4 regions of the Serratia grimesii genome follow, and region 3 is predicted to be linked to each of the others. Evidence: predicted binding sites of a transcription regulator. Region 3 holds the regulator's gene; each other region holds the start of a gene.
What was found. Region 3 encodes PurR, which represses purine synthesis genes. Its sites were predicted from a motif close to CANGCAAACGTTTGCNTG; they were not measured.
Positions count from the first base shown of each region.

Region 1 (7,825 bases), 1.3 Mb from region 3:
GGCCAGCTCCAGCGTCACCAAAGCGCCCTCAAATATCAATTGGGAATAGCCTTGCAGCATTTACTTCACCCTGTCGTCATTGGATCCCGAACCATCGGGGCCGGTGGGTCGGCCCCGAAGTCACAACATGGAACGGTGCGCGGAATTATCCGCCGTAGACGTCAAAGTCGAAGTATTTCTTCGCAAACTTGTCGTAAGTACCGTCTTTGCGCATCTCGGCAAAGGCTTTATCTAATGCTGCCTTCAGTTCGGTATCTGTCTTACGCAAGCCCATACCGGTACCGACACCAAAGAACTTGTCATCCTTCACCGACTCACCGGCAAACGCGTAATTTTTACCTGGAGGCTGTTTCAGGAAGCCATCGCTGCCAGCCACTTCGTCCTGGAAGGCGGCATCAATACGGCCTGATGCCAGGTCGGCGTACACCAGATCCTGGTTCTGATAAGGTACAACGGTGATGCCCTTAGGCTGCCACATGGCGTTAGCATAGGCTTCTTGAGTAGTACCTTGCAGCACACCGATACTTTTGCCTTTCAGCGCGTCCACGGTAGGCAATAGCTTCGAGCCTTTCGGGGCGATCAGACGGGCGTTAGCGGCATACAGCTTGTCGGTAAAGGCAATTTCTTGCTGGCGTTTTTCAGTGATCGACAAAGAAGAGATAATGGCGTCAATTTTCTTCGCCTTCAGGGAAGGGATCAGCGCATCAAAATCGCTTTCCACAAAGGTACATTGGGTATTTATGCGTTTGCACAGCTCTTTGGCCAAATCGATATCAAAGCCGACCAGCTCACCTTTGGCATTTTTTGACTCAAAGGGGGCATAGGTCGGATCGGTACCTATCTTCAGCGTCGATGGTACAGCGGCAAATGCGCTGCTTACCGCGCTCAAAGCCAAGACTAAAGGAAGAACCTTAACCAGCTTTTTCATAAATTACCCTCAAATTGATTTTTTGATGCCACTGCGGGCATTACTTTTCCACCAAATCAATTTGCAGTAATCGTGCCACATTTGTTGCTGTAGGCGGAGGGAACGGCTCCGGCCTTCACAAAACTGTTTCCTGGGACGATAACCGCAAAATTAAATCGGCCAGTCTTGGCCGCGCCACGGGCAGTGGGTAAATACCAAAGCCTTGAAACAGTGAGCGTGATGAAGTGGGATCATTATGGTGCATGCGCCGCCCTAATTCAGTGCGGTGTTGCACAAATGTGCCAAATTGGGGAGAAATTTGTTAATTGGCACCTTGCCAGCGGGTAAATAAATCCTTCGGTAATTCAATGTCAAATTGGTCAACCACTCGGTTTACAGTTTGATCGATGATGTCTTCGACACTCTCAGGACGGTGATAAAACGCCGGCACTGGCGGCATAATTACCGCGCCCATTTCCGCCGCCTGGGTCATCAGCCGCAGATGGCCAATATGCAATGGGGTTTCACGCACGCACAACACTAACCGGCGGCGCTCTTTCAAAACGACATCCGCAGCGCGCGTCAGTAAACCATCGCTATAGCTATTGGCGATACCGGATAACGTTTTGATCGAACAAGGTAAAATCACCATACCTGCCGTTTTGAACGAGCCGGAAGAAATGCTGGCACCAATATCGCGAGAATCATGCACCACATCGGCCAGTGCCTGCACTTCACGCAAGCTGAGCGTAGTTTCCAGAGACAGCGTTTGTCGCGCGGCATTACTCATCACCAAATGGGTTTCCACCTCTGCGACATCGCGTAATACCTGTAGCAAGCGCACGCCGTAGATTGCGCCGCTGGCGCCGGAAATACCGATGATGAGTCGTTTCATAAAACTGGCCTCTGCCACGAAAAAGATAGGATCAGGCAGACTTTGCCGCAATGGCGAGGGATAAGCAAGTCAGGGAGGGATAATGCACTGCGACAGACGCCGCAGTGCACCTTGGTTGCACAACGCAGGAGTTTAACCTTCGTTATGCATTTCCAGATTTTCCGCTTCGGTTTGACCACGCAGTTCTTTGGCGTCGTCGTTACGCAGCGATTCCAGATACTCGAGATAACTTTGATCAACATCTTTAGTGACGTAGATACCGTTGAATACCGAGCATTCGAACTGCGCGATATCTGGGTTCTCTTCGCGCACTGCTTCGATCAGATCGTCCAGGTCTTGGAAGATCAAGCCATCAGCACCGATGATTTGACGGATTTCATCCACTTCACGACCATGAGCAATCAGCTCATTGGCACTCGGCATATCGATGCCATAAACGTTAGGGAAACGAACTTCTGGTGCAGCAGAAGCCAGATAAACCCGCTTGGCACCAGCGTCGCGCGCCATCTCGACGATCTGCTCCGAGGTCGTGCCGCGCACAATTGAGTCATCCACCAGCAGCACATTCTTGTCGCGGAATTCAGCACGGTTGGCGTTTAGCTTCCGGCGTACTGACTGACGACGCGCCTGTTGGCCAGGCATGATGAAGGTGCGGCCGACATAGCGATTCTTCACGAAACCCTGGCGGTACGGCTTATCCAGAATGCGTGCGATCTCCAATGCGATATCGCAGGAGGTTTCCGGGATCGGAATCACTACATCAATATCCAGATCTTCCCATTCGCGAGCAATCTTCTCACCCAGCTTCTGCCCCATACGCACACGAGCGCTGTAGACCGAAATCTTGTCCATAAAGGAGTCTGGACGAGCGAAGTAAACATACTCGAACAAGCAAGGGTTGGTTTTCGGATTCTCTGCACACTGACGAGTGAACAATTGGCCCTTATTGGTGATATACACCGCTTCGCCCGGCGCTACGTCGCGCAGGAACTCAAAGCCCAGCGTATCCAATGCCACGCTCTCGGACGCCACCATATACTCATTGCGGCCATCTTCAAGCTGACGTTTACCGATCACTAACGGACGAATGCCGTGCGGATCACGGAATGCCAACAGGCCATGGCCGATGATCATCGCGACACAGGCGTAAGCACCACGCAGTTGCTGATGCATGGCGGCAACGGCAGTGAAAATATTGTCGGATTCCAGCGGATAGTGTTGGAAACGGTCCAGCTCACTGGCCAGCACGTTCAGCAGAATCTCAGAATCGGACGTGGTATTGATATGGCGGCGACCGCTTTCGAACAGCTTCTGGCGCAGTTCATGAGCATTGGTCAGATTGCCGTTATGTGCCAGCGTAATACCGAACGGCGAGTTGACATAGAAAGGTTGAGCCTCTGAAGCACTGGAGCTGCCAGCCGTCGGGTAACGCACATGGCCAATACCCATGTTGCCCTGCAAGCGCTGCATATGGCGTGCCTCAAACACATCCTTCACCAGGCCGTTTGCTTTACGCAAGCGGAACCCGTTATGGGCATCAATGGTGACGATGCCTGCGGCATCCTGGCCACGGTGCTGAAGCACCGTCAGCGCATCATAAATCGACTGGTTTACCGGCATAAAACCGGCGATACCGACAATACCGCACATGTTGTCTTTTCCTCATCAGCGCTACCGCCCAGGTAAATGGGTCGGTAAGAAACTCGACGTGCTCTGCAGGTAGTCAAAGAACCACCTGATGATGTAACTGAACTGGGGAATAAGCTGCGACTGTTTCCAGTCGGCACTCTGTGAAAAGCCAGTAAAGGTATCCAGGAAAAACAGTATCGCCGAAACGATCAACACGCCGCGCAGTGCGCCGAAACAGACGCCCAGCACCCGGTCGGTGCCTGATAACCCGGTTTTCTCTACCAGTGAGCTAATCACATAGTTAACAATAGCTCCTACGATCAGGGTCGCAATAAACAAGATTGCAATCGCGATACCGTTTCGCACCAGTTCATCTTCAAAACGAGTGAAGTAGACCGCAAGGTAAGAGTAGAAATGGCTGGCAACAAAAAACGCACATCCCCATGTCACAAGTGACAATGCTTCGCGAACAAACCCTCGGATCAGGCTCACCAAAGCCGAAAATCCAATCACCGCTATAATGACGTAATCAATCCAGACCATGAACTATTCCAATGATGAATCGCCCCTGCATCCATTTCGCGGCGAATTCTAACAGAAAACGTAAACGTTTGCGTAGGGGTTTTCCTGCCCCGCTACAAATAAAAAACGGCGATAACAAAATTCCCAATCGCCGCGCCTACATAGGCCATTTCAACTACGAAAGGCACATTATTTTTAATGATTATACTGGTACGTATAGGTTTAGGGGCACAGCATGCTGTGCCCCTTCATCTTATTAACGTACGCTGTATGGCTTCACCTGACCGCTCAAACCACTGAGGGAGTTAAGCGCAGGCAATGAAGACTGCAGTTTCTGTTTCGAGGCGTCTGGACCGACGTAAATCCGAGTAATCTGCCCCTGTACCGGCGTGGATGGCACGGTGAAAGCACGATAGCCGGACAGTCGGAGTGACGCGACCACTTCGTTCACTTTGGCTGCATTCTTCAACGCACCAAGCTGCACCACATACGCCTGCCCTGCCGGTGCTTTCTCTTCCGCCGGTTTCTGCACAGGTGCAGGTTCAGGCTTCGGTGCTGGTTCAGGTTTCGGCTCTGGCTTCGGTTCAGGTTTCACCACCGGCTTCACTTCCACCGGTTTCGGTTGCGGCACCGGTTTTGGTTTCACGTCCACCGGTTTGGTTTCTACCGGTTTAGGTTTCGGCGTTGGTTGTGGACGAGATTCAACCGGTGGCGGTGTGATCTGAGCCGGCTGTTGTATTGCCTGCTGTGTCGCCGCCTCATTAGCCGCCTGCTGCTCAACCAACGCACCCGCGCCTTCCGGCGGTTGTGCCGGCAATGGTTGGCTTACCGGTGGCACCACGTCGTTCTCTTCCACATCACCGGCCTTCGGCACCAATGGGATGGCAGCGAATTCGTCCTCGTAATGTTTCTTTTTACCGTCCAGCAGCCCTGGCAGGATAATCACCCCCAGCGCAACCAGAATCACGGTACCCACCAATCGGTTTTGAAATTTACTTGCCACTCACACTCCCCGCATCTCGTCTAACGCCGCCATCACGTGTGCAACGGTGTGGAACGATCCACAGACGATCACAATATCCTGTTTTTCAGCGTCCTGCATAGCCTGACGCCAGGCAGTTTCGACATCGGCAAACTGCCGCGGTTCCGTTAAATATTGCGCCAACAGCTCAACACCGGCACCACGCGGCCCTTCAAGCGGTGCACAGTACCATTCATCGACCTGCTCACTCAGACAAGCCAATGTACCGGCAATATCTTTGTCCGAAAGCATACCCACCACAGCACGTACTTTGCCGCCATTACGCGGCAACGTCGCCAGGCGACCAGCCAAATAGCTTGCCGCGTGTGGGTTATGTGCCACGTCGAGGATCAATGTCGGTTCACGCCGCACAATCTGGAAACGTCCCGGTAGGGTCGCCTGCTGCAGACCAGCGAAAATCGCCCGCTCATCAATTTCCAACGCAGAATAATGTAACGCGGCCAGCGCGGTCGCCGCATTGGCTAAGGGTACGTTTGGCATCGGCAAGTCCGTCAATGAGGTGCCGCCACCCTCCCACTGCCAGCGTTCGCCCTGTTCGCTAAAGGTCCAAGCCTCGCCACGACGATACAGTTGCGCACCCAGGGTTTCCGCTACTTGTCCAATAGTTGCCGGCATATCCGGTTCACCCACGACAGCCGGCTTACCACCACGGAAAATCCCGGCTTTTTCGCGGCCAATGCTTTCGCGGTCGCTGCCCAGCCAGTCGGTATGATCCAGTGCAATGCTGGTCACCACTGCCACACTCGGGTCAACAATGTTGGTCGCGTCCAGACGTCCGCCAAGACCGACTTCCAGGATCACCACGTCAAGCTTAGCTTGTTTGAACAGTTGCAAGGCCGACAGAGTGCCAAATTCGAAGTAGGTCAGTGACGTTTCGCCCCGGCCCGCTTCAATGGCTGAGAATGAGCGGCTGTGTTCTGCCTCACTCAGCTCATCACCTTGAATGCGTACTCTTTCGGTATAACGCACCAGATGTGGTGAGCTGTAGACGCCAACGCGCAACCCCGCCTCCATCAAAATCGCTTCCAGAGTGCGGCACGTGGTGCCTTTGCCGTTAGTACCGGCAACGGTGAACACCGTCGGTGCAGGAGTAAGTAAATCAAGATGCGCCGCAACGCGCTGTACGCGTTCCAGGCCGAGTTCGATCGCCTGGCTGTGCAGACGTTCCAGATAAAAAAGCCACGAGCTCAATGGCGACGTGGCTTGGGGAATTTGGTGGTTTTGCATGAGTCCCGTCACTGAACTTGGGTTCATTAATCCATCAGGGCACCACCCTCACCGCGGTAAAGGCGATGCTCTGCATGATACCCCATGTTTTTCAAGCCGCAGCGTTACTCGCTGTCACTCGATATTCATAGGGTATTTCCAGCCGTCACTTAGCCACAAAATGACGACTGAACCCCGCGTTGGCTTGTGCCAACACGGGTAATTTCTTTGCCTCAGGCGTCGGCCTGATTTTCCTGCTCAGACACCGGCGCGGCTTCATCGAAATGCGGCTGCGGCTGGTTGGTCAGCTTGGACAGGATACTCGCCAAAGTCTGGCGCATTTCCGGGCGACGCACGATCATGTCGATCGCGCCTTTTTCAATCAGGAACTCACTGCGCTGGAAGCCCGGTGGCAGCTTTTCACGTACAGTCTGTTCGATAACGCGTGGACCGGCAAAACCGATCAGCGCTTTCGGCTCAGCGATATTGATATCGCCCAGCATCGCCAGACTGGCGGAAACGCCACCCATGGTCGGGTCAGTCAGTACTGAAATGTACGGCAGACCACGTTCCTGCAGTTTTGCCAGCGCTGCGCTGGTTTTCGCCATCTGCATCAGCGACATCAGCGCTTCCTGCATACGTGCACCACCACTGGCTGAGAAACACACCAGCGGGCAGTTATCTTCCAGCGCCTGCTCAACGGCACGAACAAAGCGCGCGCCCACTACAGACGACATGGAACCGCCAATAAAGGCAAATTCAAACGATGCGGCGACAATCGGCATGCCATACAACGTGCCTTTCATCACGACCAACGCATCTTTTTCACCGGTTGCTTTCTGTGCCGCAACCAGACGATCTTTGTATTTCTTGGAATCCTTGAACTTCAGAACGTCTTTCGGCTCCAGTTCGCTGCCCAGCTCCACTTCACTGCCTTCATCGAGCAGGGTATGCAGACGCATACGCGCAGTCATGCGCATGTGGTGGTCGCATTTCGGGCACACTTCCAGATTACGCTCCAGCTCGGCGCGGTAGAGAACCTGGCCGCAGCTATCGCATTTGGTCCACACCCCTTCAGGAATACTCGCCTTACGGGTTTGGGTGATATTGCTCTTGTTAAGAATTCGTTCAATCCAGCTCATCGATGACCTTTCTGTTTGAACCTGGCAGACGCCAGTCCGCTGTTCATGCTTTAACAATCCCCCCGAGAACACCAATGAAAAAATGCCTGAGCAAAACGCGTCATGCGCGCGAGCAAGGCACAGGTTTCAAGGTTGTTAACAGGAACAGACCATAAATGTCGCTCATTAAACCATATCGGCCCGACTCTGTGGACAAAAAACTGGTCGAACCGACAGGTTAAGCGATGTTTTTACTGTTTTTGCTGGCGGGCAGCCGCACGCTTATGGCGCCAAATTTCAATGACACCCGGCAGAATTGAAACAATGATGATACCCACGATCAACAGTTTCAGGTTTTCCTGCACGATCGGCAGATCGCCGAAGAGGTAGCCAGCATAAGTGAAGAGCAGCACCCAAACCAGTGCACCAATCACGTTGTAAGCGGCAAAGTGGCGATAGGACATATGCCCCATACCTGCGACGAACGGCGCAAATGTACGCAC
Region 1 covers NZ_LT883155.1:3,573,884-3,581,708, forward strand. Annotated here, with positions in the region: gene SGBXF1_RS16815 (histidine ABC transporter permease HisQ) at 1-60, opposite strand, end outside; gene hisJ (histidine ABC transporter substrate-binding protein HisJ) at 146-928, opposite strand; gene SGBXF1_RS16825 (UbiX family flavin prenyltransferase) at 1,230-1,802, opposite strand; gene purF (amidophosphoribosyltransferase) at 1,935-3,452, opposite strand; gene cvpA (colicin V production protein) at 3,474-3,974, opposite strand; gene dedD (cell division protein DedD) at 4,210-4,956, opposite strand; gene folC (bifunctional tetrahydrofolate synthase/dihydrofolate synthase) at 4,957-6,222, opposite strand; gene accD (acetyl-CoA carboxylase, carboxyltransferase subunit beta) at 6,435-7,343, opposite strand; gene SGBXF1_RS16855 (DedA family protein) at 7,574-7,825, opposite strand, start outside.
Region 1: the regulator PurR is predicted to act here: its motif matches at 4,032-4,049, upstream of cvpA (colicin V production protein).

Region 2 (7,825 bases), 2.3 Mb from region 3:
CCGCTTGTTGCAATGCGGTAGCGTCGGCGCTATCGGCCTTGATGGCCAGGGCTTTACCGCCAGCGGCGAGGATGTCACGGACCACTGCATCGGCTTTGTCGGCAGAGGCCACGTAGGTTAATGCTACGGCGGCACCTTCGCGTGCCAGACGTTTAGCAATGGCGGCACCAATGCCACGTGAGCCGCCCTGAACGAATGCGACTTTGCCTTTCAAAGAGAGCGTTGCGGACATAATGTTTCTCCAAGGTGGGGATGAGGTTAAAAAATCTACCGTTTCAGTATCGGAGAAACACGGATCGGTGACTAGCCCAAAAGAGCTATAATCAGATTAAACCATAGGTTTGAAATCAGCGGGAAAACCATGCTTGGTCATCTGGAATGTTTTGTCAGCAGTGCAGAGAGTGGTAGTTTTTCCGCTGCCGGTCGTAAGCTGGGTATCAGCTCTGCCGCGGTGGGGAAGAACGTCACCAAACTGGAGACGCTGGTGGGCGTACGGCTATTTCAGCGTAATACGCGCAAGCTGACTCTGACTGAAGAGGGTGAACGTTTTTTGCAGGAGGTTAGCGGCGGATTACTGTCGATCCAGTGCGCATTGAAAGGTTTGAGTAGCAGCGGTGGAGTCGCTGTTGGGACATTGAAGGTCAGTATGGGGACCGCCTTTGGTCTGCATTTTGTGCTGCCAATGTTGCCGGAATTTCTGGCGCGATATCCGGCTATTGTTCCTGACTGGCATTTTGATAATCGTCAGGTGGATCTGATCGGCGAGCATTTCGATGTGGCGATGGGCGGCGGCATCGAGCTGGCGCAAGGCATGATCGCACGCGAATTGGCACCGGCACACGGCGTTTTGGTCGCTTCTGTCGAGTATCTGCAACGCCACCCACGACTTCAGCAGCCAGAGCAGTTGGTGGAACATGCGGGTATTTTTATCCGTTCGCCGCAAACAGGGCGAATTCGCAACCTGCCGTTGAGAAACGCAGATAATGAACAGCGGGTACCGGCAATGGTGATAAAAATGACGGTGAATGAGCCGGAAGCGGCGGCCCAGGCGGCGGAAATGGGATTGGGTATTGCACTTATCAGTATGCCAAATGCCTTGCCCTACCTGGAAAGTGGCCGCTTGGTACGGGTATTGCCAGGTTGGTATGTCGATCGCGGTAGTTTGTGTCTGTACTTTCCCACCACCAAATTCTTGCCAACCAAAACCCGAGTATTCGTCGATTATATTACCGAACAATTTCGGCAGCAGAAGCTGGCCACACGTTTTGACGCCCGTTAAAAACGAGAAAAGCCCCTTTCGGGGCTTCTTTCTTCCGTCAGTTAACTGTCTGACGATCAGTTGAAGATTTCTGCGGTACCGTAAAGTTTGTTCTGGCCGCCGGCAGCAATGATGCGGTAAGAGTTAGCGCCTGATGCTGCAGCCTTGTTAGCCAATTCACTTTCCAATGCACTCAGGTTAGAAGCACCGCTAACGGATACGACACCGATTTTCTGGGCGTCGGCAGCAGGTTGGCTGGTTGGTTGGTCAGCGGCAACGCTAGCGAAAGAAGCGGTAGTCAGCAGCAGAGCAGTAGCAAAAATTTTGATGTTTTTCATGATTCAATCCTCAGGGTATTTTTTAGGTGAGAGGTTGTTACCTCTCGATGTGTTAGATAATAGGCCGACATGTTTGAAGAGAAAATCGGAGAGTTTTGAGTATCTCAGTCAAATAAATTGACTTATTTTTGCGCAGTACGGCTTGCGGTGGCGCGCTGGAAAAATCGCCACTACCCTTTAAGTCAGCAGAATCCTTAAAGGGGCAATCTTTATGATTATTGTGCACCATCTAAATAACTCGCGCTCGCAGCGCATCCTGTGGTTTTTGGAAGAGTTAGATGTGCCCTACCAGGTACAGCGCTATGAGCGTGATCCACAAACTATGCTGGCACCACCGGCTTTGAAGAAGATCCATCCGTTGGGTAAGTCGCCAGTGATTGTCGATGGTGATCTGACGCTGGCGGAATCCGGCGCCATTATTGAATACCTGCAGGAAGCCTACGACGCGCAGGGGCAGTTTATTCCCACCGACTATCATGCCCGTCAGCAGTACCGGTATTGGCTGCATTATGCCGAGGGTTCGCTAATGCCGTTGCTGGTGATGAAATTGGTGTTCAGCCGTTTGGGTCAGCCACCGATCCCCTGGCTGTTAAGGCCAGTCGCGGGCGCGATTGGCAAAGGCGTGCAGCGTGAATATCTGGACAAACAGATTGCCCCGCACTGCGATTATTTGGAACAGCACCTGAGTAAAAGTACCTGGTTTGTCGGTAATGAGTTCAGTGCGGCAGATATCCAAATGAGTTTCCCACTGGAAGCGATGGCGGCACGCGGCGCACTGGACGGTTGCCCGAAACTACGTGGTTATCTGCAGCGTATTCATTCACGTCCGGCCTATCAGCGCGCACTGGAGCAGGGTGGGCCTTATGATCTGCTGAACTGAGGCGATGGGCTATACTCGATGAGGTCACTCTTCATCGGAGGTAGCCCATGGCTACGCAAATTTTTGTTAACCTGCCGGTGGGCGATCTGCCCGCATCTATTGCGTTTTTCACCCAGCTGGGCTTCAGCTTTAATCAACAGTTTACCGACGACACCGCCGCCTGCATGGTAGTAAGCGACAGCATTTATGTGATGCTGCTTACCCATGACAAATTCAAAATGTTCACCCCGAATCCGATTGCTGATGCCAGAAAGGCCACTGAAGTGTTGGTGTGTCTGTCTCAACCCAATCGTGCGGCGGTAGATGCTCTGGTACGCAAAGCCATCGCCGCGGGTGGCAATACCTATAATCAACCGCAAGATTATGGCTTTATGTATGGGCATGGTTTCCAGGATCTGGACGGACATATCTGGGAACTGACGTACATGGATGAAAATGCAGTGCGAACTCAGTAGTTGTTTTTGCCCCCCGATAGGGGGGTGTTCCCATCGGATTTACCTATGTGACAAATACCGTATTTTCAATAATGATGGTTCCCCATGCTTTTTGCATAAATTGCCGCGATCTTTGGTTGATCAGAGGGTATAGAAGGCTGGATAATCGTTTGCCTTGAATAAACCACCATAAATCACTCGCACCACGCAATGGGAGTTAAACGTTTGCCTTTTATGTAATGCCGATTGGCGACATGAGTGAAGAGCAATGAAGCAAACGTGACGGAAACGATACCGTAATGAACAGGCGTGGGCGGAATAACAAGCCTTTTGAAACGGGCTGGCAATGAAACACAGGGGACAGCAACATGTCGAATTCTCAAGCGAACAACGCCGTTAAACCAAAAGGCGGGCTTGATGGTTATTTTAATATTTCTGCGCGTGGCAGCACCGTGCGTCAGGAAGTGGTGGCGGGGTTAACCACCTTCCTGGCGATGGTTTACTCGGTGATTGTCGTGCCGAGTATGCTCGGCAAGGCGGGTTTCCCACCAACTGCGGTGTTTGTCGCGACCTGTTTGGTCGCGGGTCTTGGATCGTTACTGATGGGTCTGTGGGCAAATTTGCCAATGGCTATCGGTTGTGCGATTTCACTGACCGCGTTTACCGCTTTTAGTCTGGTATTGGGTCAGCACATCAGCATTCCTGTGGCGCTGGGCGCGGTATTCCTGATGGGCGTGCTCTTTACCATTATCTCGGTAACCGGCATTCGTGCCTGGATCCTGCGCAATTTGCCGATGGGCGTGGCGCACGGCACCGGTATCGGTATTGGCCTGTTCCTGTTGCTGATCGCCGCTAACGGCGTGGGCCTGGTGGTGAAAAATCCGCTGGATGGTTTGCCTGTGGCGCTGGGTGCATTTACCTCTTTCCCGGTTGTGATGACGTTGCTCGGGCTGGCGGTGATTTTCGGTTTGGAAAAGTTGCGCGTACCTGGCGGTATCCTGCTGGTGATTATCGCCATTTCGATCATCGGTCTGCTGTTTGACCCGGCGGTGAAATATCAGGGCCTGTTCGCGATGCCTAGTCTGACGGATGCTAACGGCAAGTCATTGATCTTCAGTCTTGATATTATGGGCGCATTGCAGCCTGTGGTATTGCCAAGCGTGTTGGCGTTGGTCATGACGGCGGTGTTTGATGCAACCGGTACTATTCGCGCGGTGGCCGGTCAGGCCAACCTGCTGGATAAAGATGGGCAGATCATCAACGGTGGTAAAGCGCTGACCTCGGACTCCCTGAGCAGCATTTTTTCCGGCCTGGTGGGTGCAGCGCCAGCGGCAGTGTATATCGAATCTGCTGCGGGCACTGCGGCTGGCGGTAAAACCGGCCTGACAGCGACCGTAGTAGGTCTGTTGTTCCTGTTGATCTTGTTCTTGTCACCGTTGTCTTATCTGGTACCGATTTATGCTACCGCACCAGCGCTGATGTATGTCGGTCTGCTGATGTTGAGCAACGTCACCAAACTGGACTTCAACGACTTTGTTGATGCCATGTCCGGCCTTCTGTGTGCGGTATTTATCGTGCTGACCTGTAACATCGTGACCGGCATCATGTTGGGCTTTAGCGCATTGGTCATTGGCCGTATTTTCTCGGGCGAATGGCGCCGACTGAATATTGGCACCGTCGTGATCGCCGTGGCCCTGGTGGCGTTCTATGCTGGCGGCTGGGCGATCTAATCGCATTGTCGTTTCCCCCGTCGTTTCGGCGGGGGATGTTTTATCTCCGCTTCAGATAAGTCTCCTTCTGCCTGTGCTGCAATTTGAAAGGCACAACAAGCTTTAACCGCTGTAAAAAAAGTGATCTACTATCGGGGCATACTCAGAGATGTAGTCTGAACCCTAGAGTCTAAGGAAAGCATGGAAATCTTTTTTACAATCCTCATTTTAATTTTGGTGGTCTCCTTGTCAGGGGTGGTAACGCGCATGTTGCCGTTCCAGGTACCACTACCGTTAATGCAAATCGGTATCGGGGCCCTGCTGGCTTGGCCGCATTTCGGGTTACACGTCGATTTCGACCCTGAATTGTTCCTGGTATTGTTTATTCCACCGTTGCTGTTTGCTGATGGTTGGAAAACCCCAACGCGAGAATTCCTGCACCACGGACGAGAAATCCTTGGTCTGGCGCTGGTGCTGGTCCTGATTACAGTGGTTGGCGTCGGTTACCTGATTTACGCCATGGTACCGGGTATCCCGCTGGTGGCAGCGTTTGCGCTGGCTGCTGTACTGTCACCAACCGATGCCGTGGCGCTGTCCGGTATCGTCGGTAAAGGGCGTATACCGAAGCCGATCATGGGCGTGTTGGAAGGCGAGGCGCTGATGAATGACGCGTCCGGCCTGGTGTCACTTAAGTTTGCGATTGCAGTGGCAATGGGGACCATGGTGTTTACCGTGGGGGGAGCGACGCTCGAATTCCTCAAAGTGGCGATTGGCGGCCTATTGGCTGGGGTTGCAGTCACTTGGCTCTACAGTAAATCACTGCGTGTGATGAGCCGCTGGAGTGGGGATGACCCGGCGACGCAAATCGTATTCCTGCTGTTATTACCGTTTGCCTCTTATTTGATTGCCGAACACATCGGCGTCTCTGGTATTTTGGCCGCTGTTGCTGCGGGGATGACCATCAGCCAATCTGGCGTGATCCGCAACGCCCCACTGGCGATGCGCCTGCGCGCCAACAGCGTTTGGGCGATGCTGGAGTTTGTGTTTAACGGCATGGTCTTCATCATGTTGGGCTTGCAACTGCCGGGGATCCTGGAAACCTCTATCTTGCAGGCAGAGCTGGATCCGACCATACAGACCTGGTACCTGTTTGCCGATGTCGCCATTATCTACGCCGCGTTACTGGTGCTGCGTTTCACCTGGCTATGGTTGATGAAAAACGCCAGCCGCCGCTTTATGAAAAAACGGCCGTTGCAGTTTGGCGATTACACCACCCGTGAACTGTGGGTCGCATCGTTCGCCGGAGTGCGTGGGGCGATTACGTTAGCCGGTGTGCTGTCGATTCCACTGTTACTGAGTGATGGAACGGCTTTCCCGGCGCGTTACCAACTGGTGTTTATTGCTGCCGGGGTCATCTTGCTTTCACTGATGGCCGGCGTCATGGCGCTGCCATTGTTATTGCGCGGGGTACAGGTGGCGGACAAGAGCGCCAGCAAGAGTGAAGAACGGATGGCGATTGCCATGGCGGCGGAAGTGGCGATCGAAAGTATCAACAAAATGGAAGAACGGTTGGCTGTTGATACCGAAGAAAACATTGATCCACAGGTGTTGAAAGAGATCAGTTCGCGTGTGGTAGGGACGCTGCGGCGGCGTATTACCACCAAAGACGATATCGAAAATGCGCTGATGCTGGAAAACCTTGAGCGACGTTTCCGCCTGACGGCGCTGCGTGCGGAACGGGGTGAGTTGTACCACCTGCGTGCCACGCAGAAAATCAGTAATGAGACGCTGCAAAAGCTGTTGCACGATCTCGACCTGCTGGAAGCGCTGCTGATAGAGCGCGAAGGGTAATGCCAACGGGGCCGCGGAAGCGGCCCTTTTTATTTAGCAGGTGGCCAATAGTCGCGACAGCAGGCGATCCACGCTTGGGCACTGTGCGACAGGTAACTGCCCTGACGCCAGATCAATCCGACTTTCCATTCCATACGCGGCTCCAGGGGCAGCCAGATCAGGTTCTCCTTATCCAGCCATTGGCAGACCGGTTCCGGTAGAGTGGCGATGCCAACCCCAGCCTGTACCATGGATGCAAGAAAATCCCACTGTCCGCTGCGGACGGCAATTTGTGGCTCAAAACCCGCCTGACGGAAAGCCTTCATCAGCATTTTGTAGAGTGAAAAGTCTTCGTTATAAATCAGGATCGGCCATTCGGCCAATTCAGTGATATTGATGCTGGTGCGATTAAGCCAATGTGGGGTACGCGGTGTGACGACACACATCGGATGGTCGAGTAGCGGTAAGAACGTCAATGGTTGTTCCGAATCGACTGGCAATATGGTCATCGCCAAATCCAACTCACCCGACATCACGGCTTGCTCAACCGACAACCCACCCAACTCGGAGATTTTCAGCTCAATGCCGGGATAGGTTTGACGAAACTGGCGGATCAAATCGGCGATCTGTCGGCCAACCATTGGCGGAATACCCAGTCTCAATACGCCTTTTTTGACCGAGCTAATGTCTTCCAGCTCCGCTTCCAATTGGCGAAACTCATCGAGGATTGCCAGCCCACGCTGATATACCGCTTGGCCGCTGTCGGTCAGATGCAGTTTACGCCCCTCACGGATCAGCAGCGTGCACTCTAACTCTTCTTCCAGATTACGTAGCATTTTGCTGATGGTCGGTTGGGTGACGAACAGCTTTTCTGCTGCGCGGGTAAAGCTTTGCTGGCGCACGACTTCCACGAAGTAGCGCAGAGTGCGGACATCCACGTTGGGTTCTCCTCAGGGGCAATACCGGCGGGAAACTATTCCCTGATGGCATGATATTAATGATTTTAATTCATTTCAGGCTAGGTTTCCTGGCTGCGTATACTGTAAACCGTGAATTTTTGTTTGAGGTTAGTTTCCATGTTACTGGCGTTACGCCATGCTGCCCCCAACGTGTTGAATCGACTACAGGTGCCAATCCAGGTTGCTTTGTATGCGGGGTTATTTCTTCTCGCCGATCGGCTGGTACAACAGTTTCATCTGCCGCTGCCTGCCAACATTGTCGGCATGCTGATGATGTTGGCGCTAATCCTGCTGCGCATTTTGCCATTGAACTGGGTCAAGGCCGGTTCTCGCTGGTTGCTGGCTGAGATGTTGCTGTTTTTCGTACCGGCAGTGGTCGCCGTGGTTAACTATGCCCAATTGCTGATGGTCGAAGGC
Region 2 covers NZ_LT883155.1:4,648,604-4,656,428, reverse strand. Annotated here, with positions in the region: gene SGBXF1_RS21715 (3-oxoacyl-ACP reductase family protein) at 1-232, opposite strand, end outside; gene SGBXF1_RS21710 (LysR family transcriptional regulator) at 362-1,279, shown strand; gene bhsA (multiple stress resistance protein BhsA) at 1,336-1,596, opposite strand; gene SGBXF1_RS21700 (glutathione S-transferase family protein) at 1,808-2,476, shown strand; gene SGBXF1_RS21695 (VOC family protein) at 2,524-2,931, shown strand; gene SGBXF1_RS21690 (NCS2 family permease) at 3,279-4,640, shown strand; gene SGBXF1_RS21685 (Na+/H+ antiporter) at 4,821-6,470, shown strand; gene SGBXF1_RS21680 (LysR family transcriptional regulator) at 6,500-7,387, opposite strand; gene SGBXF1_RS21675 (CidA/LrgA family protein) at 7,526-7,825, shown strand, end outside.
Region 2: the regulator PurR is predicted to act here: its motif matches at 3,125-3,142, upstream of SGBXF1_RS21690 (NCS2 family permease).

Region 3 (7,825 bases):
ACATTCCCACCAACCGTCCATATAGCTTTCGCCAAGGCCGAGAGAACCCTCCTGTAGAACGCGTTTAAAAAAATCGGGGTTTTTAATCTGAATATCGAAAGGGCGTGAGCCGTTTATTTCAATACCGGCCATGCTGAGCATTTCATGAGCGATACGGTACCATTGGTTGTCCTGGATGCTCACATCTTCTATACACGATGAACTCATAGCTTCTCCATCACCTTCTTCTGACTTATGACCCGCCAAAAAATAGCTTAGACAAATTCTGCGGGTGCATACGTTTACCTACGGTAAAAAGTCCCGTGGCGTCTGATATCCGACTATGAACAGAGGAAAATTTTAAGAAGGTTCCAGCGCAAGAAACGCGGGAAAGACAATCCTTAAAAAAGTGTGACGCCATGCGCGTACACAACAGCAATTTGTGATAAAGAAATTATAAAAGTGTTATTTTAAAAGGTCGTTTTGAGTATAGGCTTGCCGAGGCGCTTACTCAACTGTAAATCGCACTCGGCAAAAATATTCTTTAAGTGATTATTAATAATGACAATTATGACGCAGAGTTAGCATGTTCCTGTCGCGTTGTCTGACTGTCATCCACCACTTTACCGCGTTGCAGCATATAGCCCATTCCAGCCAATACTACCGTCGACACCATCACCGTGACTGTTGCCAGCAGGGGTTGGGCAATAAATGCCGAAACCAGCATACTGGCGACAAAACACAGGCCCAACTGCAAGGTGTTTTGCAGGGCTGCGGCTTTACCTGTGCCTTCTGGGAATGGCGTTAGCGCATTCGCCACTACGATTGGGTAGGTGGCTCCGTTGACCAATGCCATCACGCAGAACGGAATCAACAATGTGGTCAGTGTCGGCTCAGTCAGCGTGGCAACCAAGTACAGAGACACCATACTCACACCATAAGCTACCAGCAGCCACGGCAGTAACGTGTTGCCATTAATGCGATTTAATGCGGTACGGCAGCCATAACCCCCTAATAAGAAGGCAAGGGTCTGCGGTACATAACTCAGGCCAATATCATTTGGGCTGTACCCCATATCACCAAGAATAAACGGTGAACCGGTCAGCCAGGCAAAAAATCCGGCCGAACAGGCGGCAAAGATGGTGACGTTCCCGCTAAAGGCCGGTGATTTCAACAGTTGCAGGAAGGTCAGGCTGTTTTTCTTTTCGGTGGTGGGTGCCGCCTTGGCGCTTTCTTTCAATAGCAGGGTAGGCAGCAGCAGTATAACGGTGATGCCCAGCAGCACGGCGAAAATAGCGCGCCAACCCATATGGTTTAACAGCCATGCCCCGACCAGCGGTGCCAGTGCGGGTGAAAGCGCCACCAGTGGCATAATAGTGGCGAAAACACGGTTTGCCTTACCTTCACGGTAACGGTCAATGACGAGCGCTTGCCAGGTGACCGCGGCGGAACAAACCCCAATGGCCTGGATAAAACGCAGCGACCAGAGCTGAACGGCATTCTCTACCCACAACATGCCCAGGCAACCCAGGGCAAACAGGGCCAGACCAATCAATAGTACGGGCTTGCGGCCAAGGTGATCGGAAAGCGGGCCCCAGAGTAATTGTGCAAAGGCAAAGCCGGCCAGGAAGATACTCAGGCTGGCGCTGATCGCCCCGGCAGAAATTTGCAGGTCTTGCTGCATCACACCAAAAGCGGGCAAGTACATGTCGGTAGCCAGGTAACCCAGCATACTCAGACCGGCAAGATAGAACATAAAACCAAAGGAATTTCGCATGGTATTTCTCGTTAATATTTTATTGTCGCAGGTTTTTAGCGCCGGCAAGTGTATCCGGCTGGATCTCTGCTTGTGAAACGGTAATATTTGCAAAGTGCTGTTAAAAAAATTGAAGGCAAAACCATGTGGTCTGAATATTCTCTGGATGTAGTGGATGCTGTTGCCCGAACCGGTAGCTTTAGCGCAGCGGCGCAGGAATTGCATCGGGTACCCTCAGCGGTAAGTTACACCGTGCGGCAACTTGAGCAATGGCTGGCGGTACCGTTGTTTGAGCGTCGTCATCGTGATGTGGAGCTGACGCCTGCGGGTGTGCTATTTATTCAGGAAGCGCGTGGTGTCATCAAAAAAATGCTCGACACCCGACGGCAGTGTCAGCAAGTAGCCAACGGCTGGCGTGGTCAGTTGAAGATTGCCGTAGATATTATCGTCAAGCCACAGCGTTGCCGTCAGTTGGTGTTGGATTTTTATCGGCATTTTCCTGACGTTGAATTATTGGTTCAGCCAGAAGTGTTTAATGGCGTGTGGGATGCATTGGTGGATGGCCGTGCTGACATGGCGATAGGTGCGACGCGGGCCGTGCCGGTCGGTGGTGGGTTTGCCTTTCGCGATATGGGCGACATGCGTTGGTTATGCGTCGCCAGCCCCCAGCACCCGCTGGCCGCTTTAGAGGGGTTACTGAACGATGACCAGCTCCGGCCTTTCCCGTCACTGTGTCTGGAAGATACCTCACGTAATCTCCCCAAGCGGGTCACCTGGACACTGGATAACCAACGGCGGTTGGTAGTGCCGGACTGGGCGTCGGCGGTGGATTGCCTGTGCGCCGGATTGTGTGTGGGGATGATGCCCGCACATCAGGTCTTGCCGTTAGTAGAACGTGGGGAACTGGTAGCGCTACAGTTGCAGCAGCCGTTTCCTGCCAGCCCCTGTTGCCTGACATGGCAGCAAAATACGCCATCACCGGCGATGGCCTGGCTATTGGACTATTTAGGCGACAGCGAAACGTTGAATCAGGAATGGTTAAGTGAAGTGACGCCGGAAACCGCAGTGGCTTCCGGCGTGAATGACTAACGGCGGTAATCGATAAACGGACCGTCAGCAACCGAACGGCGCTCAACCAACTTAGGATGAACCTCGATCACCTGTGACTCTTCACGCTTGCTGATGATGCGGTCCAATAACATGGTGAATGCCATCTCACCCAAGCGCTCTTTAGGTTGATGAATCGTGGTCAGTGCCGGGGTGAAATAGCGCGCATTGCGCACGTTATCATAGCCAATGACCGAGATATCTTGCGGCACGCGTAGCCCAAGCTCATCGGCGGCACAGATAGCCCCCATTGCCATGATATCGCCGCCACAGAATACCGCGGTTGGACGCTGCTTCTGCGACAGTATCTGGTGCATGGCCTTGTAGCCGGATTCTGGCTCAAAGTCACCCTGGACGACCCACTCGTCGCGCACGTCGATATTGGCTTCTTCCATGGCTTTTAAGAAGCCCTGATGGCGTCCGCCCCCAGTGTTACGCGCCAGTTGGCCGGGAATGGCACCGATATCGCGGTGTCCGCGCTCGATCAGATAACGTCCAGCCAGATAGCCACCTTCGAAGGCATTATCAATGATGGTATCAGTAAAATCACCGCGTGCTGCGCCCCAGTCCATCACGACCATCGGGATGTTGCGATAATCTTCCAACATGCCGAGCAATTGGTCTGGGTATTCTGAACACATCACCAACAAGCCATCGACGCGCTTTTGCGCCAGCATCGCCAGATAGGCGCGCTGTTTGTCCAAATTGTTGTGCGAGTTACACAGAATCAGCGTATAGCCTTTGCTGTAGCAACTGTTTTCTACCGCTTCGATCACTTCAGCAAAGTAGGGCGCTTCACTAGAGGTTGCCAGCAGACCAATCGATTTGGTGTGATTGACCTTCAGACTGCGCGCCACAGCACTGGGTGAATAATGCAGCTCTTTAATCGCGGCACCCACGGCCGCTTTTGTCTCTTCGGCGACGAAACGAGTCTTATTGATGACGTGCGAAACGGTGGTGGTGGAAACGCCAGCGCGTTTGGCCACATCTTTAATCGTTGCCATGTAAAGAATGACTCCTGAACTCACATGTTGCAGTATGTAAGTGTGATGTTAATCGTTTGCCTGCGTAGATCCTTCTCCAAAGAAGCGAAAACTGAGTTTTTAGTGTGTTGAAGTCGTCAGCGCTTGGTCAGGAGGGGCATTTTGCCGGTACACAGTTGTGAACTGCGAATTTTGTCCCATATTGAGCAAAAGGGGAAGAGGTAATCGGTATTATAAACCGGGAAATGATAACAAGATTTTATTGGCCAACTGTGTGAAAATGGTTTGACGCATTAATTGTGTGCCTTTTATCCTTGGGAAAACCAATCTGAAAAGGAGTTGTAATGGATACCGATCTGAAAATGTCACTGTTCACCACTGTCTGTGCGCTGGCCGTGATTATTGCTTTTAGCTTCACCGCAGCATTGAACTGATCCCCGAAGTAAAAACAGGCGCAGCTTAGTGCGCCTGTTTGCCTCAACCCGCGTTATGCCAGGTTTTTCTCCACAAATGCCCAGTTAACCAATGCCCAGAAATTCTCCAGGTAGGTCGGGCGTGCGTTGCGGTAATCGATATAGTAGGCGTGTTCCCACACGTCGACGGTCAGTAACGGTTTGTCTTCACCGGTCAGCGGCGTACCAGCGTTCGACGTATTAACAATAGCCAGCGAGCCGTCAGCCTTTTTCACCAGCCAGGTCCAGCCGGCGCCAAAGTTTTTGATTGCAGCCTCGCTAAATTGCTCTTTGAAGGCGGCGAAAGAACCAAACGCCTGATTGATAGCGGTAGCCAATGCGCCCTGAGGCTCACCACCGCCCTGTGGCGATAAGCAGTGCCAATAGAAGGTGTGGTTCCATACCTGAGCGGCATTGTTGAAAATGCCGCCACTGGACGCCTTGATAATCGCTTCCAGAGATAACCCGTCAAACTCGCTACCTTTCAGCAAATTGTTCAGATTGACCACATAGGCGTTGTGATGCTTACCATAGTGGTATTCCAGTGTTTCTGCTGAGATGTGGGGTTCGAGAGCGTTTTTCTCATACGGTAGTGCAGGTAGTTCAAACGACATTGCTTCCTCCTTATACAGGATCCATCCGGTACTCAATTACCTGGGTAACAGGTTGGCCTGTTTTTATTGTGGGTATTTAGCTTAGCAATTTTCGCAATAAAAATCAGTGATGAGTCTGAGAAAGGTACAGGTACGGCAGTAAGCGTTGGAGAATTAAACCGAAGAGAGCGGCTGGTAAGGCCAGCCGCAGAACGAATTATCGAATGGTTTTCGGTGTCACTACACGGCGTGCGCCGATGTAATGGTTTTGCCAGTAGTCATTGTCGAGCTGGCTGATACGAATTTCTTCACCGGTGCGCGGAGACTGAATAAATTTGCCGTTGCCCAGATAGACACCTACATGGTCGGCTACGCCGCGATTGTTAATGCGGAAGAACACCAGGTCACCACTTTCCAATTCATTTTTCTTGATCGGTGCGGCGTCACGCAGGTGATACATTTCGTTAGCGGTGCGTGGCATTTTGATTTTTACCACGTCTTTATAGGCGTAATAAATCAGACCGCTGCAGTCAAAACCGGTTCTTGGTGAAGTACCGCCCCAGCGGTAAGGTTTGCCCATTTGGTCCATCAGCTTGGCCATCGCGGTTTGCTTGGCGTGCTGGTAGCGTTTCTTATGTGCTGGGGTGAGCTTCAGCGGTTTTTCATCACGTGCCAATTTAGCGGTTGCCATACCGGCTTCACGATGACGACCATAGCCTTTTTTGTAACCCTTTTTCGGCGGGGTCACTTTGATTTTGGCGATTTGTTGAGTTTTGTGTTTCGATTTGGCGCTGACGATCTTTTTAGCGGCTTTTTCTGTTTTGGCTTTGGGAACCTTGGCTGTTTTTTGCGGGGTGGTGACTTTTACTTTTTTGCTGCTAGCCTTAACCGCTTTCTTTTTCTTACGGTCATCTGGCCGGGCTTCGTTTACGTGGCTCTTGCGCTGCTCAGCGGCAATACGCGCCTGTGGCGCTGCGTGCGCCAAATTGAAGAATAGCTGTGTAAACAACAGCACAAAAAGCGTAAGAATTAAACGCATGTCGACGTTACCAACCTTGGCCCCGGAACAGATATCGAAAGAATGACAGTATTCCCGAATTTCGCCATATAAAACAGCGAAGAACTCATAAATGATAATCCATATTGTGAGAAAACGTTAATGGCATTTTTTTTGCCGAAAAATCAAACCGTTAATGTATAAAAAACCAACAGAAAACGCGTGGGGAATAATTAAACGACGTGTTTTGGTGAAAAAATATATTAGTGAAATGGCCAGATTAAAAATGTTATTCTGTCCATATGTTTTGGTCGGAAAGGCCTTGCCGGTGATACGCGACTGACAATGGGGAATGCCCTTGCAAAAGATGGCGTTTTCTTGTGACGGTTTCAGCCGCTACAATAGCCCGTGTGATGCATGTTGTAGCCATGAGATTTGGCTTGAGGAAGCAATATAATGACGACGACGATTGAAAAAATTCAGCACCAGATCGCTGAGAACCCAATTTTGCTGTACATGAAAGGTTCACCGAAATTGCCAAACTGTGGTTTCTCCGCACAAGCCGTGCAGGCATTGTCTGCCTGTGGCGAGCGTTTTGCCTACGTTGACATTTTGCAGAACCCGGACATTCGTTCCGAGTTACCGAAGTATGCCAACTGGCCGACGTTCCCACAGCTGTGGGTCGACGGTGAGCTGGTCGGTGGCTGTGATATCATCATGGAAATGTATCAGCGTGGCGAACTGCAGCAGCTGATTAAAGAAACGGCAGAGAAGTACAAACAGCAGGAAGACCAGCAGCCATAACAGGCTTGGTTTTATTGTTGGACGAGATCGGGCGGTGCCAGCTAATACTGGGCCGCCCGATTTTTTTCTCTAAACGCGTCGTTTTTCTGCTGCTGTGTACAACGTTCTTGCAACAGCAGAGAACGTTGTCCGCCAGGCCGTGATATGTAATTTAGATATCTTCGTCGGTATTGGTGGCCGCTAGAGGCCAGCCACCAAGGCGCTTCCAGCGGTTAACCAGTTCACAGAACAACTGAGCAGTTTGCTCTGTGTCATATAATGCTGAGTGCGCTTGGGCGCTATCGAATGGAATGTTGGCGGCAATACAGGCTTTAGCCAGCACGGTTTGCCCGAGTACCAGTCCGCTCAATGCTGCAGTGTCAAAGGTGGCGAACGGATGGAAAGGGTTGCGTTTCAGACTGGCGCGTTCCGCCGCGGCCATCAGAAAGCTGTGATCAAAATTGGCGTTGTGCGCCACAATAATCGCTCGGTTACAGCCCCGGTCCTTAATACCTTTGCGCACGGCTTTGAAAATAGCGTGCAGCGCATCGTGCTCGCTGACGGCACCACGCAACGGGTTACTGGGATCGATGCCATTAAAGGCCAGCGCTTCTGGTTGCAGATTCGCGCCTTCAAAAGGTTCCACGTGGAAGTGCAGGGTTTCGTCCTGCTGCAACCAGCCGTTCTCGTCCATTTTTAACGTCACAGCGGCAATTTCCAACAATGCGTCAGTTTTGGCATTAAATCCGGCGGTTTCTATATCTATGACTACGGGGTAAAACCCACGAAAACGGCCACTCAGGGCGTTAAGATCACTTTTTTCGGCCATCAGTTTCTTATCTTCATCGAATGCAGCGCGCATTATGGCAAATTTTGCGCCCGGTTGCAGGCGGTTATCACGCGGATAAAAACAAGGGCGCAAAAAGCGCCCTTGTTGATCGATCTCAGTGGCCGAGACCATGGCCTGCGTGTTTATTCTCGATCAGCTCAATCTTGTAACCATCTGGGTCTTCAACAAAGGCGATGACCGTGGTGCCACCTTTGACAGGGCCGGCTTCGCGGGTGACTTTGCCGCCGGCTTTACGGATGCTGTCACAAGTCGCAGCTACATCGTCAACACCCAGTGCCAGATGACCGAACGCGGTGCCCATTTCGTAGCTGTCGGTGCCCCAGTT
Region 3 covers NZ_LT883155.1:2,323,643-2,331,467, forward strand. Annotated here, with positions in the region: gene cfa (cyclopropane fatty acyl phospholipid synthase) at 1-207, opposite strand, end outside; gene punC (purine nucleoside transporter PunC) at 548-1,756, opposite strand; gene punR (DNA-binding transcriptional activator PunR) at 1,880-2,824, shown strand; gene purR (HTH-type transcriptional repressor PurR) at 2,821-3,846, opposite strand; gene cydH (cytochrome bd-I oxidase subunit CydH) at 4,170-4,259, shown strand; gene sodB (superoxide dismutase [Fe]) at 4,313-4,891, opposite strand; gene SGBXF1_RS11020 (C40 family peptidase) at 5,088-5,909, opposite strand; gene SGBXF1_RS11025 (Grx4 family monothiol glutaredoxin) at 6,324-6,671, shown strand; gene rnt (ribonuclease T) at 6,823-7,512, opposite strand; gene gloA (lactoylglutathione lyase) at 7,595-7,825, opposite strand, start outside.

Region 4 (7,825 bases), 1.6 Mb from region 3:
CGTGCGCTGCTGGAAACCTCTTAACGGCTGCTGCTGACCGCGACAGCCGGCGGACGAATAAACAACGCCGGCAATGCCACTGCCGCCATCACCCAGAATACCCCGCCCTGCAGATGCTCGAACAGGAAGCCGGCAATCACTGTCATAATCGCAATCCCACCCCCCATCGCCAGCGCCGAGTAAACCGCCTGCAAGCGGATCACTTCCGGCCCCTTGCGTGCCGCGATAAACCGCATCGCCGCCAGATGGCAAACCGTAAAGGTGCCGCAGTGCAGAATCTGAATCACCAACAGCCATCCCAATTCAGTACTGCTGGCCATCAAACCCCAGCGTACTATTCCGCAACAGGCGGAAAGCAGTAACAAATTGCGTGCATTCCAGCGACGGAACAGGAAATTACTGCTGGCGAAAATAATCACCTCTGCCACAACCCCCAGCGACCACAAGTAACCAATGGTCGACGCCGAGTAACCCGCCTCTTGCCAATAGATGGACCCAAAACTGTAATAGCCTGCGTGTGCGCCCTGCAACAGGGTTACGCACAACAAGAAGCGCCAAACCGGCCCTTCTTTAAGCATCTCCCACAATGAACGGTTTGCTTCATTGTGGGTACGCGCCTCACCCTGTGGCATCACGCTTGGCTTCAGCATCATGCCCAACAGCATGGCCAATATGCTGATAATCAAGCTGTAGAGAATAGCGTTATGGCCCCAAACGGAAACCATCTGGCCGGTCAATGCCGAACCAATCACAAACGCCAGCGATCCCCATAACCGGACACGGCCATAATCCATGGTGATCTGTTTTTGCCAGGTACCGGCCAACGCGTCAGTGAGCGGGACCAACGGCGAAAAGAACAAGTTGAAGCCGGCGATCACCAACATTAACCAACCCCAGCCATTACCGAAACAGAACCCGACGGCAAAAGCCAGTGTCAGCAATGCCAACAGGCGCAGGGCAGTCACCAGATGAGCGGGATCTTTTACGCGCGGGGCAATCAGCAAACTACCGAGGAAACGTGCAACCAGACCTGCGCCAAGCAGAATACCGATAGTTTCAGGCGGTATACCTTCGCCTTTTAACCAAACACCCCAAAAAGGTAAGAAGATGCCATAAGAAAAGAAGTAGGTGAAATAGCTGAGAGCGAGCCAACGCGTTGATTGCAAAACCATGATCCCTCCGGTGTGAGGGCGATACTTTGACAGAGGTCACACTGGCTAGCAATGTACATTCACCGTCGAGGGGGTAGAGTGCTAGGTAGTTCACAGTTTGTCTGCAACAGGCATAAAAAAACCCGCCGAAGCGGGTTTTTAAAGGGAAAGCAGAGTTATGCGTAAACCGGTAGACGGGCGCAAATATCCAATACTTTCTTCTTGGTACGTTCGATGGTGGCTTCATCATTGATGTTGTCCAACACATCACAGATCCAACCAGCCAATTCACGCACTTCAGCTTCTTTGAAGCCACGGCGAGTCACTGCCGGCGTACCGATACGCACACCAGAAGTCACGAATGGGCTCTTAGGATCGTTTGGCACGCTGTTTTTGTTCACAGTGATGTTGGCACGGCCCAAGGCTGCGTCAGCTTCTTTACCAGTCAGGTTCTTATCAACCAGATCCAGCAGGAACAGGTGGTTATGAGTGCCACCGGAAACCACTTTGTAGCCGCGATCCAGGAACACTTGTACCATCGCTTTAGCGTTATCAGCCACTTGCTGCTGGTAAATTTTGAACTCAGGCTCCATCGCTTCTTTCAGTGCTACCGCTTTACCGGCGATCACGTGCATCAGCGGGCCGCCCTGGCCACCAGGGAACACTGCAGAGTTCAGTTTTTTGTACAGGTCTTCATCACCGCCTTTCGCCAGGATCAGGCCGCCACGCGGACCCGCCAGGGTTTTATGGGTCGTGGTGGTAACGATGTGTGCGTGTGGTACTGGGTTCGGATAAACGCCGGCGGCGATCAGGCCTGCAACGTGTGCCATGTCAACGAACAGGTAAGCACCGATGCTGTCGGCGATTTCACGCATTTTTGCCCAATCAACGATACCGGAGAAGGCTGAGAAGCCACCGATGATCATTTTTGGTTTATGAGTTTGTGCCTGTTTCGCCAGATCTTCGTAGTCGATTTGGCCTTTTTCGTCGATGCCGTAAGGCACCACGTTATACAGCTTACCGGACAGGTTGACAGGTGAACCATGAGTCAGGTGACCACCATGTGCCAGGTTCATCCCCAGAATGGTGTCGCCCGGCTGCAACAGCGCGGTATAAACAGCGAAGTTCGCCTGAGAGCCGGAGTGCGGCTGTACGTTGGCATAATCGGCACCGAACAGCTCTTTAGCACGGTCGATAGCCAGTTGCTCAACGATATCCACGTATTCGCAGCCGCCGTAATAGCGCTTGCCTGGATAACCTTCAGCGTATTTGTTGGTCAACTGGGAACCCTGAGCCTGCATAACGCGCGGGCTGGTGTAGTTCTCAGACGCAATCAGCTCAATGTGCTCTTCCTGACGCACAACTTCTTGCTCCATTGCACGCCACAGTTCGGCATCGTAATCAGCAATGTTCATTTCACGCTTTAACATCCGGCTTCTCCTGACTAAATCAGCTAACTAAAAAATCACCAAACAACTACCCGTTCGGGTTCTGGCCCACAGTGTAAACTGTTTCGCCCCACCGAGGATAGGTCTTGACAGAGGTTTTTACGCAAACGATTGGCTTTAGACGCAGCAAGGCTTTGATCCGATAAATAGTGCCATTGGGCAACGGACTTTTACTCATGCTAAGAATGCGTTTTTTTCATGTTCTGTGAGCGGGATCGTCGCTTAACGATTCCGTAACAAAAACAGGGGTATTTACAGCCACCTCAGAAACCGCTAGGATGCGTCTAAACTTAAAGATGCATTTAAAATGCATCATTATAAAACGCCAATAATAACCGACCAAGGAGCGCTACCATGCTGGATAGCAAAACCATCGCCACCGTAAAATCTACTATTCCCCTGCTGGCCGCTACCGGGCCAAAACTGACCGCACATTTCTACGATCGTATGTTCGAACACAACCCCGAATTAAAAGATGTGTTCAATATGAACAACCAACGTAATGGCGATCAGCGCCAAGCACTGTTCGACGCAATCTGCGCCTACGCCTCGAATATCGAAAATCTGGCGGCACTGCTGCCAGCAGTGGAGCGTATTGCCAACAAACACACCAGCCTGAATATTCAGCCGGATCAATATCACATTGTCGGCGGTCATCTGCTGGCCACGTTGGATGAAATGTTCAGCCCGGGCCAAGAGGTATTGGATGCCTGGGGCAAAGCCTATGGCGTGTTGGCGAATGTGTTTATTCAGCGTGAAGACCAGATTTATCAGGCCAGCGCAGCCGCCGACGGTGGCTGGCGTGACCTGCGTGCCTTCCGCATCGTCAAAAAACAGCCGCAAAGTGACGTGATTTGCAGCTTCGTGTTGGCACCGGTTGACGGCGGTCGGGTAATCGATTTCAAACCTGGCCAATATCTGGCGGTCTACATCAAACACGACAGCATGGAAAACCAGGAAATACGTCAATACTCACTGACCACTTCACCTAACGGCGAATACTACCGTATTGCGGTGAAGCGTGAGGATCAGGGCAAAGTGTCTAACTTCCTGCATCAGCAAGCCAAAGAAGGTGACGTGATTTACATCGCCCCGCCGCACGGGGATTTCTTTCTCGACGCGCAGCCGGACACACCTGTGGCACTGATTTCCGCCGGTGTCGGCCAAACCCCGATGCTCGGCATGCTAAATACACTGCACGATAACCAGCACCCGGCAGATATACACTGGCTGCATGCAGCTGAAAACGGCAGTGTTCACGCCTTTGCCGATGAAGTTGCGGATATTGCCAAACGTATGCCTAATCTGCGCCGTCATGTGTGGTACAACCAACCCGGTGCCGACGATGTAGAAGGCCGTGACTACCAAAGCCGTGGTTTGATGAATCTGAGTGCACTGCGCGAAACGCTCAGCACCCCACAGATGCATTACTATTTCTGCGGCCCAGTACCTTTCATGCAATATGTGGCCAAGCAGTTACTGGAGATGGGCGTGGACGCCGATCGCATCCACTACGAATGCTTCGGTCCGCATAAGGTCATGTAATTGAAAGGGGCGCGGCCTATTACCGCGCCCTCATACGGCTGATAATGTCCATTATTAGGGAGCGCGAGCCGAAGGAGTCGTAGCAGCTTTAGCTGCCGACCAATTTGCCGGGAGCAAATTGGAACGACGTCCAGTCGGCCCGTAGGGTGGGACACACGGATGTGTCCCATAAGTGCCCTTCGGTGCGCCAGGCACAAGTATCTCTATCTAACAAACAGCTCAACGCGCGCCCTTGCGTTATTTCTCCGCCAGCTTGCGTGTCTCTTTTACCTGCTGCGGCGTAACCGGTGCAGCTTGATTACCCCAGCTTCCTCGTAAATAACTCATCAGATCGGCAGCTTGCTGGTCATTCAACGCCCAAGCATAACCCGGCATAGCAACCGCCGTGGCATGTTGCGTGATTGGCGTATGCGCCCCTTCCAACACCACGCGCAGCGCGGTTAGTGGATTCTCCGCTGTGACCGTTGCGTTACCCGCCAGTGCCGGAATGGTGTTGTCACTGCCCTCACCCTTATTGCCATGACAGGTTGAACAATACATGGCATAGGTGCCTTGCCCCGCTTTCCAGTTATCGACCGCCATGGCAACAGGTTTCTCCGTCGACGGTTTTTCTGCCGCCAGGCTATGCAAATAGGTGGCAATGGCGCTCAAATCACCGTCGGTCAGATATTGCGTGCTGTGGCTAACCACGTCACTCATCGGCCCGGCGACCGCGGCATGTTGGCTGCGCCCGGTTTTCAGCAAAGACACGACTTCATCAGGTTTCAGTCCACGTATTCCGGAAGCGTACCAGCCATCCAGCTCAGCGCCACTCAGGAAAGCGGGCTCTTTGCTGTCCAGCCCCTTCTCCTGCATTGCCCAGCCGCGTGGCGTATGGCAACTGCCGCAGTGCCCAGCGCCCTGAACCAGGTAAGCTCCACGATTCCACTCGGCACTCTGACTGCTGTCTGGCTGGTAGGGCGTATCGTCATGGAATAACTGGTTCCAGACCGCCAGCGGCCAACGCATCGACAACGGCCAACTGATATCACTGGCGCGGTTAGCCGTATTCTGTGCCGGCACTTCCTTCATCAGGTAGTCATACAGCGCACGCATATCTTCCGCATTCATTTTGGCGTAAGAGGTGTACGGCATCGCCGGATACAGTCGATGACCATCTTTAGCAATCCCCTGACGCATAGCACGATCAAATTCGTCAAAAGAATAGGCACCGATGCCCTGCTGTTTGTCCGGCGTGATGTTGGTGGCGTAAATGTTGCCCAACGGAGTGGGGAACTTCATCCCGCCTGCAAACAGAGCCCCGCCCGGCGTGGTATGACAGGCAGTACAGTCACCGGCTTTCGCCACATACTCCCCCGCCGACATCGCCTGAGCAGACCCTCCCGCCGCGAGTAAGGTCAGCAAATACAGTGAACGCATGCTCATGCTCCCTCCTTGGTGGCAGCCTGGCCGAAGGCCAATTCATTAACCGCTCGCCATGCCTGGTCGATCGCCGAGTTGGCATACGGGCTCCAGTCTGAGTCCGAGTTGGCAATTACAATTTTGCCGATCGGCTTACGCGCAGTCTCAATGATTTTCTTTGCTTCTTCTTCATCGTCAAACAAGCCGTTCAGGAAGTAAGAATAACCATGTGACCAACGGTTCACGGTAATTGCTTCGATATCGCGCTGGTGATCAAAACCGGCGGAACCGAGCATGCCCTGCAACTGCTCACGGATCATCTGTTCATGCACTTCAAACGGCGTGCCCAATAGCAATGCACGGCCTTTGCGCGACTGTTCGCGTGGGCTTAACCCACTGCCCGCCAGCGTCGGCACATACACCATGTGCAGGCCAATCGGTTGGTTCGGATCGCGTGGGTGCTGATAACCCCCCATGCTCACCGGATAATCCAGCTTCACGCGGCAATACGGTGCCGTTGGTGAGTAAACCTCATGCACGCCCAGCTTAATAAACGGCTGCCAGTTGCGGATCACCACTTTGCTGTACACCAACGGTGACTTAACGTTCTGCTTCAGCGCTTCTTGCTGTTCCGACGACATTTCCGGTACCAGATACGGGATCATCATATTGTACCCGGCCATCACTACTTGCCCGGCGCGCACTTTGGTCATTTTTTCGCCGGTCATATAGGTCACTTCGACCTTGTCGCCGACGTTGGCTGCATGCAGACCCGTACTATTCAGTCGCAGTTTTACCGGCGACTCCGCGCGGTCAAGCTGGCTGTAGTCGAACTTCGCCAACACGATATCATTCATGTCCTTGCCGCCCGGTGAAACTGCCGGGATTAAATGACGTACCATTAAGCGCGTCAATGTGGCGTTGCCGTCAGGAAAATGGAACACGTAAGGATCGTCGAGATCCGCCTGTGACTCTTCATCCAGCGGCGGCAGATTCATGCCGTTCAGGCCAGGCAGATCGCAAATACGCGCATCGCTGCACGAAGTGGCGTCGATGCCCACCGCCTGGAAGTCACTGGTGGTTTGTTGGAAATAGCGGATCGCCATTTCGCTCAGGCCGACCTTATCGCGCAGGAATTCGGTATAGCTGTGTTTGTCGAGCCATTCACTTTTCTGCTCCTGACTCATTTCCGGCAGGTAATCCTTATCCACCGTATGCAACGCAATCAGTGCCTGACGATCACTTTCCGGCAGTGGGAAATCACCGATAAAGGCTTCGTAGGACCGACCATTAAGACGATCGTGCGGGATGTCATCGGCAACCATGCGGCCCGGATCACCACTCACGATTTTGTCGACGCCGAAGTTTTTACGATCGAAATAAACGCCGCGGCTCAGATTCAAATTCGGGTAGAAAGTGGTATCGAACGCTTTTTCCAGATTATCGATGCTGACACCCAACTTTTGCAGCAGGCCCATCGCTACCGGACTGAAGTTGGATCGCGGCGACTGCAATGACTCACTGCCGCCATAACCGAGAATGGTGCCATTTTCACTGCTGAATTCATTGCGCTTGGCATGACCACCAAAATCATCGTGGTTGTCGATCAGCAAAATACGTTGCTGCGTGCCCTTCATTTGCTGCCAGAAGCAGGCAGCGGCTAGCCCGCTGATACCGGCCCCCACCACCACTAAATCGAACTCTTCGGTAGCCGGCACCGTGGCAAAATCGAAGGCCTTGCCGTCACGCCCCAGTTGATGAGCATGCTCAAACGAACCAGGATGATTCCCCCGTAGCCCGGTCAGCGTCGGCGGATAATAGAGGGTTTGATTGGCGGTTTGCGGCGATGCCCGCAGGATCTGCATCGGCGTTAACCCGGCGGCGATGGTGATCGCCACCCCATTAAGAAAATCGCGTCTGGTGATGCCCATAATTGGCTTCCTTCTATTTTTATTATCATCAGACCGGCCGGAGCCGGTCTGAAAGCCGCGTTATTTTGCAGATAAAACCTGATAAATCAATGTTTAAACATTACATGGCGAATCGCGGTGTAATCTTCCAGGCCGTACATCGACATATCCTTGCCGTAACCGGACAACTTTTGACCACCGTGTGGCATCTCGCTCACCAGCATGAAATGGGTATTGACCCAAGTACAACCGTATTGCAAACGCGCGCTCAGACGATGTGCCCGCCCCACGTCCCGCGTCCACAGTGAAGACGCCAGCCCATAGTCAGACTCGTTGGCCCAGGCCAGCACCTGCGCCTCGTCGTCGAACG
Region 4 covers NZ_LT883155.1:3,910,460-3,918,284, forward strand. Annotated here, with positions in the region: gene csiE (stationary phase inducible protein CsiE) at 1-24, shown strand, start outside; gene SGBXF1_RS18370 (3-phenylpropionate MFS transporter) at 21-1,172, opposite strand; gene glyA (serine hydroxymethyltransferase) at 1,328-2,581, opposite strand; gene hmpA (NO-inducible flavohemoprotein) at 2,954-4,144, shown strand; gene SGBXF1_RS18385 (c-type cytochrome) at 4,382-5,569, opposite strand; gene SGBXF1_RS18390 (NAD(P)-binding protein) at 5,566-7,476, opposite strand; gene patD (aminobutyraldehyde dehydrogenase) at 7,563-7,825, opposite strand, start outside.
Region 4: the regulator PurR is predicted to act here: its motif matches at 2,700-2,717, upstream of glyA (serine hydroxymethyltransferase).